DNA from 2 places in the Pseudomonas sp. S2_F03 genome. Region 2 is predicted to be linked to the other one. Evidence: riboswitches for the same ligand, from Rfam matches in the RefSeq annotation. Region 2 holds a riboswitch; the other holds the start of a gene.
What was found. A riboswitch is a leader RNA that binds a small molecule or an ion and turns the genes downstream of it on or off. The one in region 2 is predicted to bind cobalamin.
Positions count from the first base shown of each region.

Region 1: linked by a shared signal. The riboswitch ahead of cobW (cobalamin biosynthesis protein CobW) and the one ahead of cobO (cob(I)yrinic acid a,c-diamide adenosyltransferase) in region 2 are both predicted to bind cobalamin.

Region 1 covers NZ_CP162759.1:5,862,933-5,870,088, forward strand. Annotated here, with positions in the region: gene AB4N76_RS27605 (cobalamin biosynthesis protein) at 1-333, opposite strand, end outside; gene AB4N76_RS27610 (CbtA family protein) at 330-1,037, opposite strand; gene AB4N76_RS27615 (CbtB domain-containing protein) at 1,049-1,243, opposite strand; cobalamin riboswitch at 1,366-1,593, opposite strand; cobalamin riboswitch at 1,772-1,983, shown strand; gene cobW (cobalamin biosynthesis protein CobW) at 2,087-3,154, shown strand; gene AB4N76_RS27625 (hypothetical protein) at 3,158-3,721, shown strand; gene cobN (cobaltochelatase subunit CobN) at 3,634-7,014, shown strand.
Region 2 covers NZ_CP162759.1:4,825,863-4,833,018, reverse strand. Annotated here, with positions in the region: partial or broken gene AB4N76_RS22590 (cobyric acid synthase) at 1-1,286, opposite strand, end outside; gene cobD (threonine-phosphate decarboxylase CobD) at 1,283-2,275, opposite strand; gene cbiB (adenosylcobinamide-phosphate synthase CbiB) at 2,268-3,176, opposite strand; gene bluB (5,6-dimethylbenzimidazole synthase) at 3,173-3,823, opposite strand; gene AB4N76_RS22570 (cobyrinate a,c-diamide synthase) at 3,820-5,148, opposite strand; gene cobO (cob(I)yrinic acid a,c-diamide adenosyltransferase) at 5,145-5,759, opposite strand; cobalamin riboswitch at 5,841-6,075, opposite strand; gene AB4N76_RS22560 (hypothetical protein) at 6,232-6,816, shown strand; gene AB4N76_RS22555 (PQQ-dependent sugar dehydrogenase) at 6,884-7,156, shown strand, end outside.

The sequences.
Region 1 (7,156 bases), 1.0 Mb from region 2:
TTGTTCGGCCAATGCTAGGGCAGCACTTTCCGCTACGCCATAACAGCCCGTGCGCTCGAAGGCGATGTCTGAATGATGGGTGAGTTTGGTGTGATAGCAGGCCAATTGTTCACTGCTGAAAAACAACAACGGCAACTCGAGTTGTGCGGCCAGCTCGACCAGACCCGACTCGTCGCGCTTCAGGTCGATGCTGGCCAGGGCCTTTATTTCGTGAAGTCCGACTTGATGAGCCTGTAACGCCTGATCAAGCAATGCCCGCAGCGTGCTGGCGGGGCAGCCGCGCTGGCAGCCCAGGCCGACCACTAACGTCGGCGCTGTGCGGGTCTCTGTCATGCGTGGTATTGGCCATCGTTTTTGCGTCGGAACAACCAGGCACTGATCAGGCCCAAGGCCAGCCAGAACGCCACGTTGGTCAGCTGCGAAGCGATTTTGAACTGCGCTTCCAGGGCTTCCGGCGCGAGCATCGAATGCACTTCCGGCTGAGGTGCGCCGATGACATGTGGAGTGGCCAGAATCGCCGCGCCCAGCACTTTCATCAGCCAATGACGGCTGAACACGATCAGGGCGATGCCGGCTGCTGTGGACGCCGCCGTGCCGATCCACCAGATCTGCCGTTGTGCCAGATCGGCTGCGGCAGTGCCCGGCAATTCAGGTGGCAGGCCGAGGGTCGGTGCGAGGACGAACGTCGCGTAACCGGCCAAGCCCCAGAGCAGACCTTGTGCGGTGCTGTTTGGCGCCCGCAGGGTATAGAGACCGGCAAGCATCAGGGCAAAACCGACCGCGACCACCAGGTTGCCGCCGGTGGTCGACAGCACGCGCTGCCAGCCGTCTTCCGGCTCCCAGGCTTCGGCGTCGTGGGTATGAGCGGCCATGGCGCCGTCGGCGTGTTCATGGGGTTGAACCACTGCCGGCTCGGCTTTTTCGTAGGTTTCGGCCTGAAGGATCAGCGGTGCCACCCAGAAACTTTGCAGCAGGGTCAGCAACAGGGCGGCCAGCAACCCGGTGAAACCTGCGGTTTGCGCAATACGCTTGATCATTTGGGCAGGTCTCAATGGCACGGGAACGCAGAGCTGTGACGGGTATCGTGCGCGGCGTTGTGCACCGCTTCTATGTGCGAGAAACCGGCGAAATAGACAAGGCACGCGCCCAGGATCGACGCACACACGGCGGCGGTCAGGCGTTGGGTCAGGGTTGTGGTGGTGCTGGCGGTGCTGCTGGAGCCGGTGCTGGTGATGATCGACATGGCGCGCTTCCCTCTGGTCTGTCAGCGGGTGAATAGAGCGCATGGAAAACCCCTGCGATTCGGGCTCGCAGACGTTCAAACAGCGCCCGCCCACCGCGGGTTTGTTGTTCCGTGACCGTAAGGGTCACTGTGTGTTGCGGGCCGGTCTCCGGGCTCACGAGGGGCGTTGGCTTTCGCCGTGGCCTGCAAACATCACCTTCCCATGCCGAACTGCTGGCACAGTGGATTTGATGCTTCGCTCGCTTACCGTTGCGGGGGCAGCACCGGACTGACATGGCTTTGAGTAAAGCACATGATTCACCGGTTTCCCGTTTCACCCTGTGAAGGGCACCCGTAACAAGGCGTGTAGGAGAGCATGGGCGGGGGTTGGCCGTCAATTGGCAAGGGTTCTCAACACGAAAACCGAGGCGCTCCATTCGCGAGCAAGCCCGCTCCCACATTGGAACGTGGTCGAATGTGGGAGCGGGCTTGCTCGCGAAGGGCGCGCCGCCAATGTCATGTGAACATTGACCCGCCCCAGCGCGATGCGTAGCCTTGCGCTTTCGAGGTTCTTCGGCGTTTGTCGAAGCTAAGAAGGGAACGCGGTCAATGCCGCGGCTGCCCCCGCAACTGTGAACGGTTCAGTTTCTGCCATGCCACTGCATGCGCCAGCCATGGCGCGAGCGGGAAGGCGCAGCAACCGCCAGTCAATCGACTGGCCAGCCGTCAGCCAGGAGACCTGCCTCGACACAGATTCTCACTTTCAACCGGGCGGGGTGATCCGGTGGCGAACTCTTCAGGCATGCGCGTGCGCGCTGCCGGTCGTCGTCCCGTATGCCCGCCACCAAAGCCAAAGGGCATCCGATGAAAACACTGGCCAAACTCCCCGTCACCATCGTTACCGGTTTCCTCGGCTCGGGCAAAACCACGCTGCTGCGGCACATGCTCGACAACGCTCAGGGCCGTCGCATCGCGGTGATCGTCAACGAGTTTGGCGAGCTGGGTATTGACGGCGATATCCTCAAGCAATGCTCCATCGGCTGCACCGAAGAAGAAGCCAACGGTCGCGTTTATGAGTTGGCCAACGGCTGCCTGTGCTGCACGGTTCAGGAAGAATTCTTCCCGGTGATGCGCGAACTGGTTGCCCGTCGCGGCGACCTCGATCACATCCTCATCGAAACCTCGGGCCTGGCCCTGCCAAAACCGTTGGTTCAAGCCTTCCAATGGCCGGAAATCCGCAGTGCCTGCACCGTCGACGCGGTCATTACCGTCGTCGACAGCCCGGCCGTGGCCGCCGGCACCTTTGCCGCGTTCCCGGATCAGGTCGACGCCCAGCGTAAACTCGACCCGAACCTGGACCATGAATCGCCGCTGCACGAGCTGTTCGCCGACCAATTGGCCAGCGCCGACCTGGTGATCCTCAACAAGGCCGACCTGATCAGCCCTGAAGACCTGGCCCGCGTGCGCCTTGAAGTCGCTGAAGAATTGCCGCCGGCGGTCAAAGTCATCGAAGCCAGCAGCGGTCGCCTACCGCTGGACGTGCTGATCGGCCTCGGTGCCGGCTCCGAAGAGCACATTGACAGCCGTCACAGCCATCACGACCACCACCACGACGGTGATGACCATGACGACCACGATCACGATGCGTTTGACTCGATCTCCCTCGAACTGCCGCAAGCCGACGAAAGCCTGCTGCTGGATGCGCTGACCCAACTGGTGGTCAAGCACGGCATCCTGCGTGTGAAAGGCTTCGCCGCGATCCCCAACAAACCGATGCGTTTGCTGATTCAGGGCGTGGGCACGCGTTTCGACAAGCACTTTGACCGTCAGTGGGGCGCCGATGAGGCGCGGACCACGCGCTTGGTGTTGATCGGTCAAGACCTGGACGCCGCGCAACTCGAAGCGCAATTGCGCGCCGCGCTCAGCGTTTAAGCCATGCACCTGCTCAGGACCCAGCCCGGCGGTTTCGTGTCGGACGACAACATCGCCGACCTTGGACAAACCCCCGCCGAGCTGGTGATCCTGTGCAGCGGCGATTCCAGCCTGGCGCTGCTCGCAGAAGCCGCGCAGCAATTGCCCGACGACTACCCCAGCGTGCGCCTGGCCAACCCGATGCAGGTGCAAAACCATGCCTCGGTCGACCTGTATGTCGACGAAGTGCTGCGGCACGCCAAGGTGATTCTGATTTCGCTGCACGGCGGCATCGCCTATTGGCGTTACGGCATCGAGCGGCTGGTGGAGCTTTCCCAGCGGGGCGTGCAACTGATTCTGGTGCCGGGTGATGATCGCCCGGACCCGGAACTCAGCGACCTGAGCACCGTGGCGGCCGGCGATCGCGACCGGCTCTGGCAGTTTTTGCGTCAGGGCGGCATGGGCAATGCCCTGGATTTTTTCCGCTGCCTGGCCACTCAATGGCTTGGCCGCGATTACGCCTGGGCCGAGCCACAAACCCTGCCGCGCACGGCGATTTACCATCCGAAAAAAGCCCCGCAGCCCTGAAAGACTGGCAAGCCGATTGGCACGCCGATCAACCGGTGGCGGCGGTGTTGTTTTACCGCTCGCATTTGCAGGCGGCCAATACCGGTTTTATCGATGTTTTCTGCCAGCGTTTGCAGGCGGCGGGGTTAAATCCCTTGCCGATTGCCGTGGCCAGTTTGAAAGAGCCCGGCTGCCTGACGGTGGTCGAGGATTGGCTGGATGAAGTCGAGGCGGGGGTGATTTTGAACACCACCGGTTTCGCCCAATCCAGCCCCGAAGCGCCGCACCTGCGCCCGTTTCGCCGCAACATCCCGGTGATTCAGGCGATTTGCGCTCAGGACAACGAGCCAGGATGGCGCGCCAGTGAGCAGGGCCTCGGTCCGCGTGACCTGGCGATGCACATCGCATTGCCGGAACTGGACGGCCGCATCATCAGTCGCCCGATCAGCTTCAAGGACTTGGCGTGGCGCAGCGAGCGCAGTCAGTCGGACGTCGTTTGCTATCGTCCTCAACCCGAACGCATGGATTTCGTCGCCGAACTGGCGCGGCGCTGGATCGATCTGGCGCGGCTGGCGAACAGCGAAAAACGTATCGCGTTGATCCTCGCCAACTACCCGACTCGCGACGGCCGCATCGGCAATGGCGTCGGCCTCGATACCCCGGCCGCCGCGTTGAATATCTTGCGTGCGCTGCAGGTCGAGGGTTATCCGCTGTCGGCCGAGTTACCGGACAGCGGAACGGCGTTGATCCAGCAATTACTCGGCGGGGTCAGCAACGACCTCGATACCCTGGATCAGCGTCCCTGTCATCAAAGCCTCGCGCTGGACGAATACCGGCAGATGTTCGACGCCTTGCCCGAGGCCAACCGCCAAGCCGTGCTGGAACGCTGGGGCACGCCCGAAAGCGATCCGATGTGCCGTGGCGGACGAATGATGATCGCCGGCCTGCGCTTCGGCCTGACCTTCGTCGGCGTTCAGCCGGCGCGTGGTTATCAGGTGGACCCGAGCGCGGTGTATCACGACCCGGACCTGGTGCCGCCGCACGGTTATCTGGCGTTCTACTTCTGGCTGCGCAACACCTACGGCGCCCACGGCGTGATTCACGTCGGCAAGCACGGCAACCTCGAATGGTTGCCGGGCAAAGGTGTCGGACTCTCGGAAAACTGCTGGCCGGACGCATTGCTCGGGCCGCTGCCGAACATTTATCCGTTTATCGTCAATGACCCGGGCGAGGGCGCGCAGGCCAAGCGCCGCACTCAAGCGGTGATCATCGATCACCTGATGCCGCCGCTGACCCGCGCTGAAACTTACGGGCCATTGCGCAATCTCGAATTACTGGCCGACGAGTATTACGAAGCGCAACTGCTCGATCCGCGTCGTGCTCGGGAATTGCAGCGCGACATCCTGCAACTGGTGCGCGACACCCACATTGACCGTGAACTGCAACTGGACGAAAAACTCGACAGCGATGCCGACGCGGCGATCTGGTTGCCGCGTCTGGACACCTATCTGTGCGATTTGAAGGAATCGCAGATTCGCGATGGCCTGCACATCTTTGGCGAGTCACCGACCGGGCGCTTGCGCATCGACACCTTGCTGGCCTTGCTGCGGATTCCCCGTGGCGATGGTCGTGGTGCGCAATCCAGTTTGCTGCGAGCGTTGGCGAAGGCGTTCGAGCTGGGATTCGATCCTCTGGATTGTGCGTTGGCCGAGCCGTGGACCGGGCCTCGTCCAATTGAACTGCAACTGATGAACGATGAACTCTGGCGTACGGCGGGCGATACCCGTGAACGACTGGAATTGTTCGCCGCACAACTCATCTCGCAAACATTGAGCACCGAGCGCGGACTCTGTGGGAGCGAGCTTGCTCGCGATGCGGTTGAACATTCAACATTGATGTCGATTGACCCACCGCTATCGCGAGCAAGCTCGCTCCCACAGGTTCCGCGCTGGGCAGAAGTGCAAGCCATCCTCGACAGCCTGCGCGAAGTCGTCGCACCACGCCTTGACGCCTGCGGCCCAGCCGAAATGCGCGGTCTGCTCGACGCCCTGAAGGGCCGCTTCGTTCCCGCCGGCCCCAGCGGCGCACCCAGCCGCGGCCGTCTGGACGTGCTGCCTACCGGGCGCAACTTCTATTCGGTGGACGTGCGCAACCTGCCGACCACCACCGCGTGGCGCATCGGTTTCCAGTCGGCCAACCTGATCCTTGAACGACATCTGCAAGACCACGGCGATCATCTGCGCCAACTCGGTTTGTCCGTGTGGGGCACCGCGACCATGCGCACTGGCGGCGACGACATTGCCCAAGCCATGGCGCTGATGGGCGTGCGTCCGGTCTGGGCGACCGGCAGTCAGCGGGTCGACGATTTCGAGATTCTGCCGCTGAGCTTGCTCGACCGCCCGCGTGTGGACGTTACCTTGCGCGTCTCCGGTTTTTTCCGCGATGCCTTTGCCAACCTGATCCGCTTGTTCGACGCCGCGGTGCAAGCGGTCGCCGCGCTGGATGAGCCCGACGACCTGAACCCGTTGGCGGCCAAAGTGCGTGCCGAACGTGAAGCGTTGATGCAATCGGGGCTGGATGAAGACGCTGCGAATCGTCAGGCCGGTTGGCGAATTTTCGGGGCCAAACCGGGTGCGTATGGTGCCGGCGTGCAGGGCGCCATCGACGGGCGTCTGTGGCAAAGCCGCGAAGATCTGGCCGAGGTATACCTGAACTGGGGCGGCTATGCTTATGGCGGCTCCGACGAAGGTACCGCCGCTCGCGAACAATTCGCCCAGCGCCTGAGCCAGGTGCAAGCGGTGCTGCAAAACCAGGACAATCGCGAGCACGACTTGCTCGATTCCAACGATTATTACCAGTTCCAGGGCGGCATGCTCGCCGCCGTAGAAAGCCTCAGCGGTGAAGCCGCGGCCAGTTACCACGGCGATCACAGTCAACCGGACTTGCCGAAAATCCGCACCTTGAAGGAAGAGCTGAACCGGGTGATTCGTTCCCGGGCGGCCAATCCAAAGTGGATCGACGGGGTCAAGCGTCACGCCTACAAAGGCGCGTTTGAACTGGCGGCGACGGTCGACAACCTGTTTGCGTTCGACGCCACTACGCAACTGATTGACGATCACCAGTACGCGTTACTGGCCGACGCTTATTTGCTCGATCCGGCGACTCGCGATTTCGTTCGCGAGCACAACCCACATGCGTTGCGAGACATGACCGAACGGATGCTGGAAGCGCAGCAGCGAGGGATGTGGAAGGAACCGGGCGAGTATCGCGAGGCGCTGGAGAATTTGTTGTTGGATATAGAAGAAGATTCATGAGGGCATGATCGTTCCCACGCTCTGCGTGGGAATGCCTCAACGGACGCTCCGCGTTCGGCTCTGGGGACGCAGAGCGTCCCATGCTGCATTCCCACGCGGAGCGTGGGAACGATCACATCACCGACCACAAACGAGACCCGAC
Region 2 (7,156 bases):
CAGGCCATGCAGGTAGGTGCCGAAAATCTGTCCATCGGCACTTTGCGCGCCATCGCAGCGACCATCGTCCAACTGCACGGCCGCGTTTTCCAACGCCGGCCCGGTGGTTACGCCCGCATGGATTTCATAGCCGCTGACCACTGCATCTTCCAGGGCCAGGCGACCGCGCACATTGCGCAATTGTTTCTCTTCTTCGAGTTGGGTCTGGAACGCCAGCAACCCCAGGCCAGCGCTGGAGCCCGGTGCGCCTTCAAGGCCCAGCGGGTCATGCACCTGTTCACCGAGCATTTGCAGTCCTCCGCAAATCCCCAGCACTTTACCGCCGTAACGCAGATGACGACGGATCGCCGTTTCCCAGCCATTGGCCCGCAGGTACGCGAGGTCGCTGCGTACGCTTTTCGAGCCCGGCAGGATGATCAGGTCGGCCGGTGGAATCGCCTGGCCGGGGCCGATGAATTGCAGGTCCACTTGCGGATGCAGGCGCAGCGGATCGAAATCGGTGTGGTTGCTGATGCGCGGCAACACTGGCACCACCACTTTGAGCACGTGGTCAGCCTTGTCGGTCTGGCGCTGATCGATGCCGTCCTCGGCCTCTAGGTGCAAGTCCATCACGTAGGGCAGCACGCCGATCACCGGTTTGCCGGTGCGCGCTTCCAGCCAGTCTAACCCCGGCTGCAGCAAGGCGATGTCGCCACGAAAGCGATTGATGATGAAGCCTTTGATCCGCGCCTGTTCAGTCGGTGACAGCAGTTCCAGCGTGCCCACCAGATGCGCGAAAACCCCGCCGCGATTGATGTCGGCAATCAGCACCACCGGGCAATCCACCGCTTCGGCGAAGCCCATGTTGGCGATATCACCGGCACGCAGATTGATCTCGGCCGGCGAGCCCGCGCCTTCGACCATCACCACCGGATACGCCGCACTCAAGCGTTCGTGGGAGGCCAGCACCGCTTGCATGGCGATGGTTTTGTAGTCGTGATAGGCGACCGCGTTCATCGTCGTGACGGCGCGACCATGGATAATCACTTGGGCGCCGGTGTCGCTGTTGGGTTTGAGCAGCACCGGGTTCATGTCGGTGTGGGGTTCGAGGTTGGCGGCCTGGGCTTGCACGGCTTGCGCGCGACCGATTTCGCCACCGTCAGCGGTCACCGCGCTATTGAGCGCCATGTTCTGCGGCTTGAACGGCACGACGCGCACGCCGTGGCGGGTCACCCAGCGACACAGCGCCGTCACCAGCGTACTTTACCGGCGTCGGACGTGGTGCCCTGCACCATCAACGTCGTCATTTTGTTTCCTTGGCGTAGGCTTCGAAGGCTTGCTTGAGGCGCGCCCAGTCCGCTTCGTCGGCGGGCAAGCCAAAACGCAGGCTGCTGTTGTGAGCAAACAACCGCAGCAAAATGCCCTGCCGCGCCATGAACTCATGCAGTTGCTCAGCCTGTTCGGTGATCAACCACTGAAACAAAGCGCATCCCCCCTGAGGTTTAAAGCCCTGCTGTTCAAGCAGCCGCGCCAGACGCTCGCTGGCCTCCTCGCTGCGATGGCGTTGGCGGGCATGCCCTTCGGTGTCCAGCAAACATGCCCGGCCAATCACCCGGGTCGGTCCGCTGACGGCCCAGGGCCCGACTTGCTCGGCGAGCAATTTGAGCAACTTGCGTTCTGCCAGCACAAACCCCAGCCGCACACCGGCCAGGCCAAAAAACTTGCCAAACGAACGCAACACGATCAAGCCAACCTGATGAGTAAACGGTGCCAGGCTCAGCTGCGGCGTGTTGTCCATGAACGCTTCGTCCACCACCAGCCAACCACCGCGCGACGCCAGTCGAGTGTGCCAGTCGAGCAGACGGCCTGGCGTCAGGCTCAGGCCAGTCGGGTTGTTGGGGTTGACCACTACCAGCACGTCAAGGCTGTCGAGAAAGAAGTCGACTTCCTGCTCCAGCACTTCGCGCACGATATAGCCGCAGCGCCGCCAGGCTTCGGCGTGCTCGGCGTAACATGGCGACAGCACCCCGACCTTACCGGCACGGCGCAAACGCGGCAGCAGTTGGATAGCCATTTGCGAACCAGCCACCGGCAGCGCGTGCGCCGCACTGTAATAGTCGCAGGCCGCCTGCTCCAGGCCGTCATCGTTTTCCGGTAAACGGGCCCAGGCGCGCGGCTCGATATCCGGGATCGGAAAAGGCCACGGCGCCAGACCGGTGGACAGGTCGAGCCAATCGGTTTCCGCGATGCCGTATTCGAGCGCCGCCTTGCGCAACCGGCCGCCGTGCTCAAGCATAGAATTCAGCCCCCACGCAGAGAATCAGTAACCACAACCATACCCCGCGCTGGACCAATTGCCAGCCACGGTCAATGGAGTCGGCATCCGCCGGCACACCTTCGCCCAGTTGCGGACGCTGATGCAGTTCACCGTGATAAATCGCCGCTCCGCCCAACTCGACACCCAATGCACCAGCACCCGCCGCCATGACCGGGCCGGCATTCGGGCTGTCCCAGGTAGGGCCTTGCGTGCGCCAGCATTTCAACGCCAGACGGGTTTTACCCAGCAGCGCGTAGGTCAACGCCACCAGACGTGCCGGAATGTAGTTGAGGATGTCGTCGATCTTCGCCGCAGCCCAGCCGAATCGTTCAAAGCGTTCATTGCGATAACCCCACATCGCGTCCAGCGTATTGCTCAAACGGTAGAGCACCACGCCGGGCGCACCGGCCACGGCAAACCAGAACAACGCAGCGAACACCGCATCGCTGCCGTTCTCCAGCACCGATTCGGTGGCCGCGCGGGCGACTTCAGTCTTATCCAGTTCACTGGTCTGGCGGCTGACCAGATACCCGACACGCTTGCGCGCCTCTTCCAGATCATCACTGCGCAATGCCTTGGCCACCGGCTCGACGTGTTCACCGAGGCTGCGCAGACCAAGGGCACAATACAACGCAAGAATCTCGACGACCCAGCCAATATAAGGCGCCCAGGACAATGCCGTCGCCAGCAAGGTCAGCGGCAACACGGCCATCACCCACGCCGTGACGCCATGACTGCGCCAGCCGCGCCCGGCGGAATTGAAACGTTGCTCGATGCGATCGGCAAAACGACCGAACGCCACCAGCGGATGCCAGCGTTTGGGTTCACCCAGCAGCGCGTCCAGCGCAACCGCGGCGACACTCAATAACGCCACACTCATTGACTCACTCCCCAATAATTTTCATACAGCAACTCACTCAGCGGACGCGCTTGCGCCCAACCTTCGAGTACCAGCATCGGCGCCGGATAGAATTCCTTGACCGGCCCCAGGCAAAGAACCGCCAGCGGCTTGGCCCCGGCCGGCAGACCCAGCAGGTCCGCCAGCGCTTGCGGCTCGAACAGCGACACCCAGCCCATGCCCAGACCTTCCGCGCGCGCAGCCAGCCATAAGTTCTGGATGGCGCAGGACAGCGAGGCCATGTCCATTTCCGGCAAGGTGCGACGCCCGAAGATGTGGCGCTCGCGATCGTCCATCAGCGCGGCGACCAGCACTTCGGCACAGTCATTGATGCCTTCGACCTTGAGCTTCATGAATTCGTCGGTGCGCTCGCCGAGGGCTTCGGCAGTGCGCACGCGTTCTTCTTCCACCAGCAACTGGATCTTGTCGCGCAAGTCTCGGTCGCTGATGCGGATGAAACGCCAGGGCTGCATCAGGCCGACACTAGGGGCCTGATGCGCCGCTTCGAGCAGGCGTCGCAGCAGCTCGGGCTCGACCGTGCCGCCGCTGAAGTGACGCATGTCGCGGCGCTCGCCGATGGCGCGATAGACCGCTGCGCGTTCGGCATCGGAAAAAGCGTTGTCGCTCATGGCCGCTTCGCGAGCAAGTCGGCCTCAAGGTCCGGCGCAAACAGCGCGGCAATGGCCGATGGATTGGATGGAAAATAGAAGTGCACGTAAGACGCGGTCATCCGCCCCTCACGATAAACCGCCTCGGCGCCGCGACCGCCGTTCGGACTGAGGCCGCGCGCGATAGGCTCAAGCTCGGTGCTGGTCAGGGAGTGGTGATACGTGTGGCCGCGCAGCGAACCTTCAGGCAGTTCGACCGCTTGCAAAGCCAACGCGGCCAGACGCTTTTGCATCACCGCGTCCCCTTTCAACAAACCGACCAGCTCTGCACGAGTGCCCTCGACATCGGTCAACGAGTCGAGCAAGTACAGCATGCCGCCGCACTCGGCCAACAACGGTTTACCGGCCGCATGGTGCGCACGGATTGCGTTGAGCATCGGGGTGTTCTGTGACAATGCGACATGGTGCAATTCGGGATAACCGCCCGGCAGGTAGAGGCTGTCGGCGTCCGGTAATTGGCGGTCACGGATCGGCGAGAAGAACGAGAGTTCGGCGCCCATGGCTCGCAGCAAATCCAGGCTCGCGCCGTAAGTGAAGGCGAACGCTTCGTCACGGGCTACCGCAATGCGCACGCCCGCGAGCAACGGCTCGGCAACAATCACATCCGGGGCGGCAAACTCCACCGCCGGCGGCAATGCCACTTCACAGCTGCTGGCCAGCGCATCGGCTGCCGCGTCGAGCCGCAGGTCCAAATCATTCAACTCGCTGGCCTGAACCAGCCCCAGATGACGGCTCGGCAACTCGATTCCGGTTTCTCGCGACAACGCGCCATACCAACGCAAGCCTTCGGTCAGGCTGCCTTCAAGCAATTGCGCATGCCGCAGCGTGCCCACGCGGTTGGCCAATACACCGGCAAACGGCAAATCCGCTTGATAGCGCGCCAGCCCTAACGCCAGTGCACCGAAGGTCTGCGCCATGGCAGTGCCGTCGATCACCGCGAGCACCGGCACTCCGAAGTGCCGCGCCAGGTCGGCGCTGGACGGCGTGCCGTCGAACAGCCCCATGACGCCTTCGATCAGGATCAAGTCGGCTTCAGCAGCGGCTTCCCACAGCAGTCGCCGACTTTCCTGCTCGCCGACCATCCACATGTCCAATTGATACACCGGCGCACCGCTGGCGCGTTCGAGGATCATCGGGTCAAGAAAGTCCGGGCCACATTTGAACACGCGCACCTTGCGCCCCTGATTGCGATGCAAACGGGCCAGCGCGGCAGTGACGGTGGTCTTGCCCTGACCGGAAGCCGGGGCGGCAATCAGTACCGCCGGGCAACAACGTGGCTGATTCACAGCTCGACGCCTTTTTGCGCTTTGATCCCGGCCTGGAACGCGTGCTTGATCACGCCCATTTCGGTGACGGTGTCGGCCAGTTCGATCATTTCCGGCTTGGCGCCGCGACCGGTGACCACTACGTGTTGCATCGGAGGACGAGCTTGCAAGTCGCTGAGCACTTGATCGAGATCGAGATAACCGTGCTTGAGCGCGATGTTCAGCTCATCCAGCACCACCAGGCCAATGGACGGATCGCTGAGCAATTCGCGGGACACCGCCCAGGCCGCTTCGGCGGCAGCAATGTCACGCTGGCGGTCCTGGGTTTCCCAGGTAAAGCCTTCGCCCATGACATGGAAACGCACTTGCTCCGGGAAGCGGCGGAAGAACAGTTCTTCGCCGGTGCTGTTGCGCCCCTTGATGAATTGCACCACGCCGCACTGCATACCGTGCCCCATCGACCGGGCGAGCATGCCGAATGCCGAACTGCTCTTGCCTTTGCCATTGCCGGTCAGCACCAGCAACAAGCCGCACTCGTTGGGGGAATTGGCAATGCGTTCGTCGATCACGGCTTTTTTGCGCTGCATGCGCGCCAAATGGCGTTCGTCACGATCAGGGGGGGTATCGGTCATGGGGGAGCTCTCCGTTGAGGCTGGATAACGGCGGGCGGGCACAAGAATAGACGGCAAGAAGCCTGGCATCGCCCACCGTGATGCCGCTGGATGAATCAGGCCGGTCTCCGGGCTCATGAGCGGCGTGATGCCGGACTGCGCGCCTTCCCATGTCGACAATAGACACAGTGGCTCAAGGCGCAGTTTTCACTCATTTACCGTTGCGGGGGCAGCGCCGGGATCGTGACGTTTCGTCGTTTTACGATAGTCACTCACCGGCTTCCCTGTTTCACTCTGTCGGCCACTGCCACAGAGCACCTGAAACAAGCCGCGAAGGTTAGAGGGTTGGGGGTGGAGCGTCAAATGAAGACAAAGCTGCGGCGAGCGATATACTGCCGCCGATCAATTTACTGACGCCAATCTTGCACCACACTGTCAGCAGTGATATCAAAGCGCCACAAAACCCAACAACACAATTACAAGGGTGAGCAACATGCAAGGCATGATCATCAGCAATCCGAAGCTGGAATTCCTGCGGCCGGTGCTGGAGCGCTGGTTTGACTGTATCGACCGCTACAACACGGTGCGCGGTGATAACGACTCGCCATATTGGCACGATGAAAAAGCCAACCTCGGCCTGCTCTCCGCAGCAGCCTGGATGGCGGAAATGGTCACGCTGCCAAACACGTCGACGCGCAAACAGAACGAAGAAGGCGAGCGCAACGCCCGCGCCGATCTGTTTATCGCAACCGCCGAAGAGCGCGCCTACCTTCAGGCCACTCAACGCTGGCCCAAGGTCAACAGCCTGAACCTGACGCAGGCACTGCAGGACATCACCAGCGATGCCAAACGAATCAGCTACGCCAGCGACCTGAAACTTGGTTGCCTGTTCGTTGCCCCGCAAAAAGCCCAGCAAAGCGCCACCCCTGAAGAACTTCAGGACATGGTCGACGATCTGCAAAAAGAACACTGCTGTGCCGTCGCCTGGTATTTCCCCTACGCCTATCGCAAGTTGCGCAACGAAGCCGGCAACTATCACCCAGGCGTTGCCGTGTTGTTCAAGGAAGCCCGCGGCTAATCGACGGAACCATCGCACGCTGAAGCTTCTCTATGATTAAGTCAGAGCAATCATAGGGAAGACCAGCATGCGCAAGTCCCCGCTCGCTATCGTCATAGTGCTCGCCGGAGGGCTTGCCGCCTGTGGTGAGACCTCCATACTGCAAGTCTCCGACGGCACCGGCCCGTCACCCAAGCTGCCTGAACCCAACAAAACCCTGATCCCGACGGTGAATATCGCCCCGGCGATCGGCTGGCCGAAGGGCGCGAAACCTACTGCCGCTGCCGGCACTCAAGTGGCCGCCTTCGCCGAAGACCTCGATCACCCGCGCTGGCTCTACGTGCTACCCAACGGCGACGTG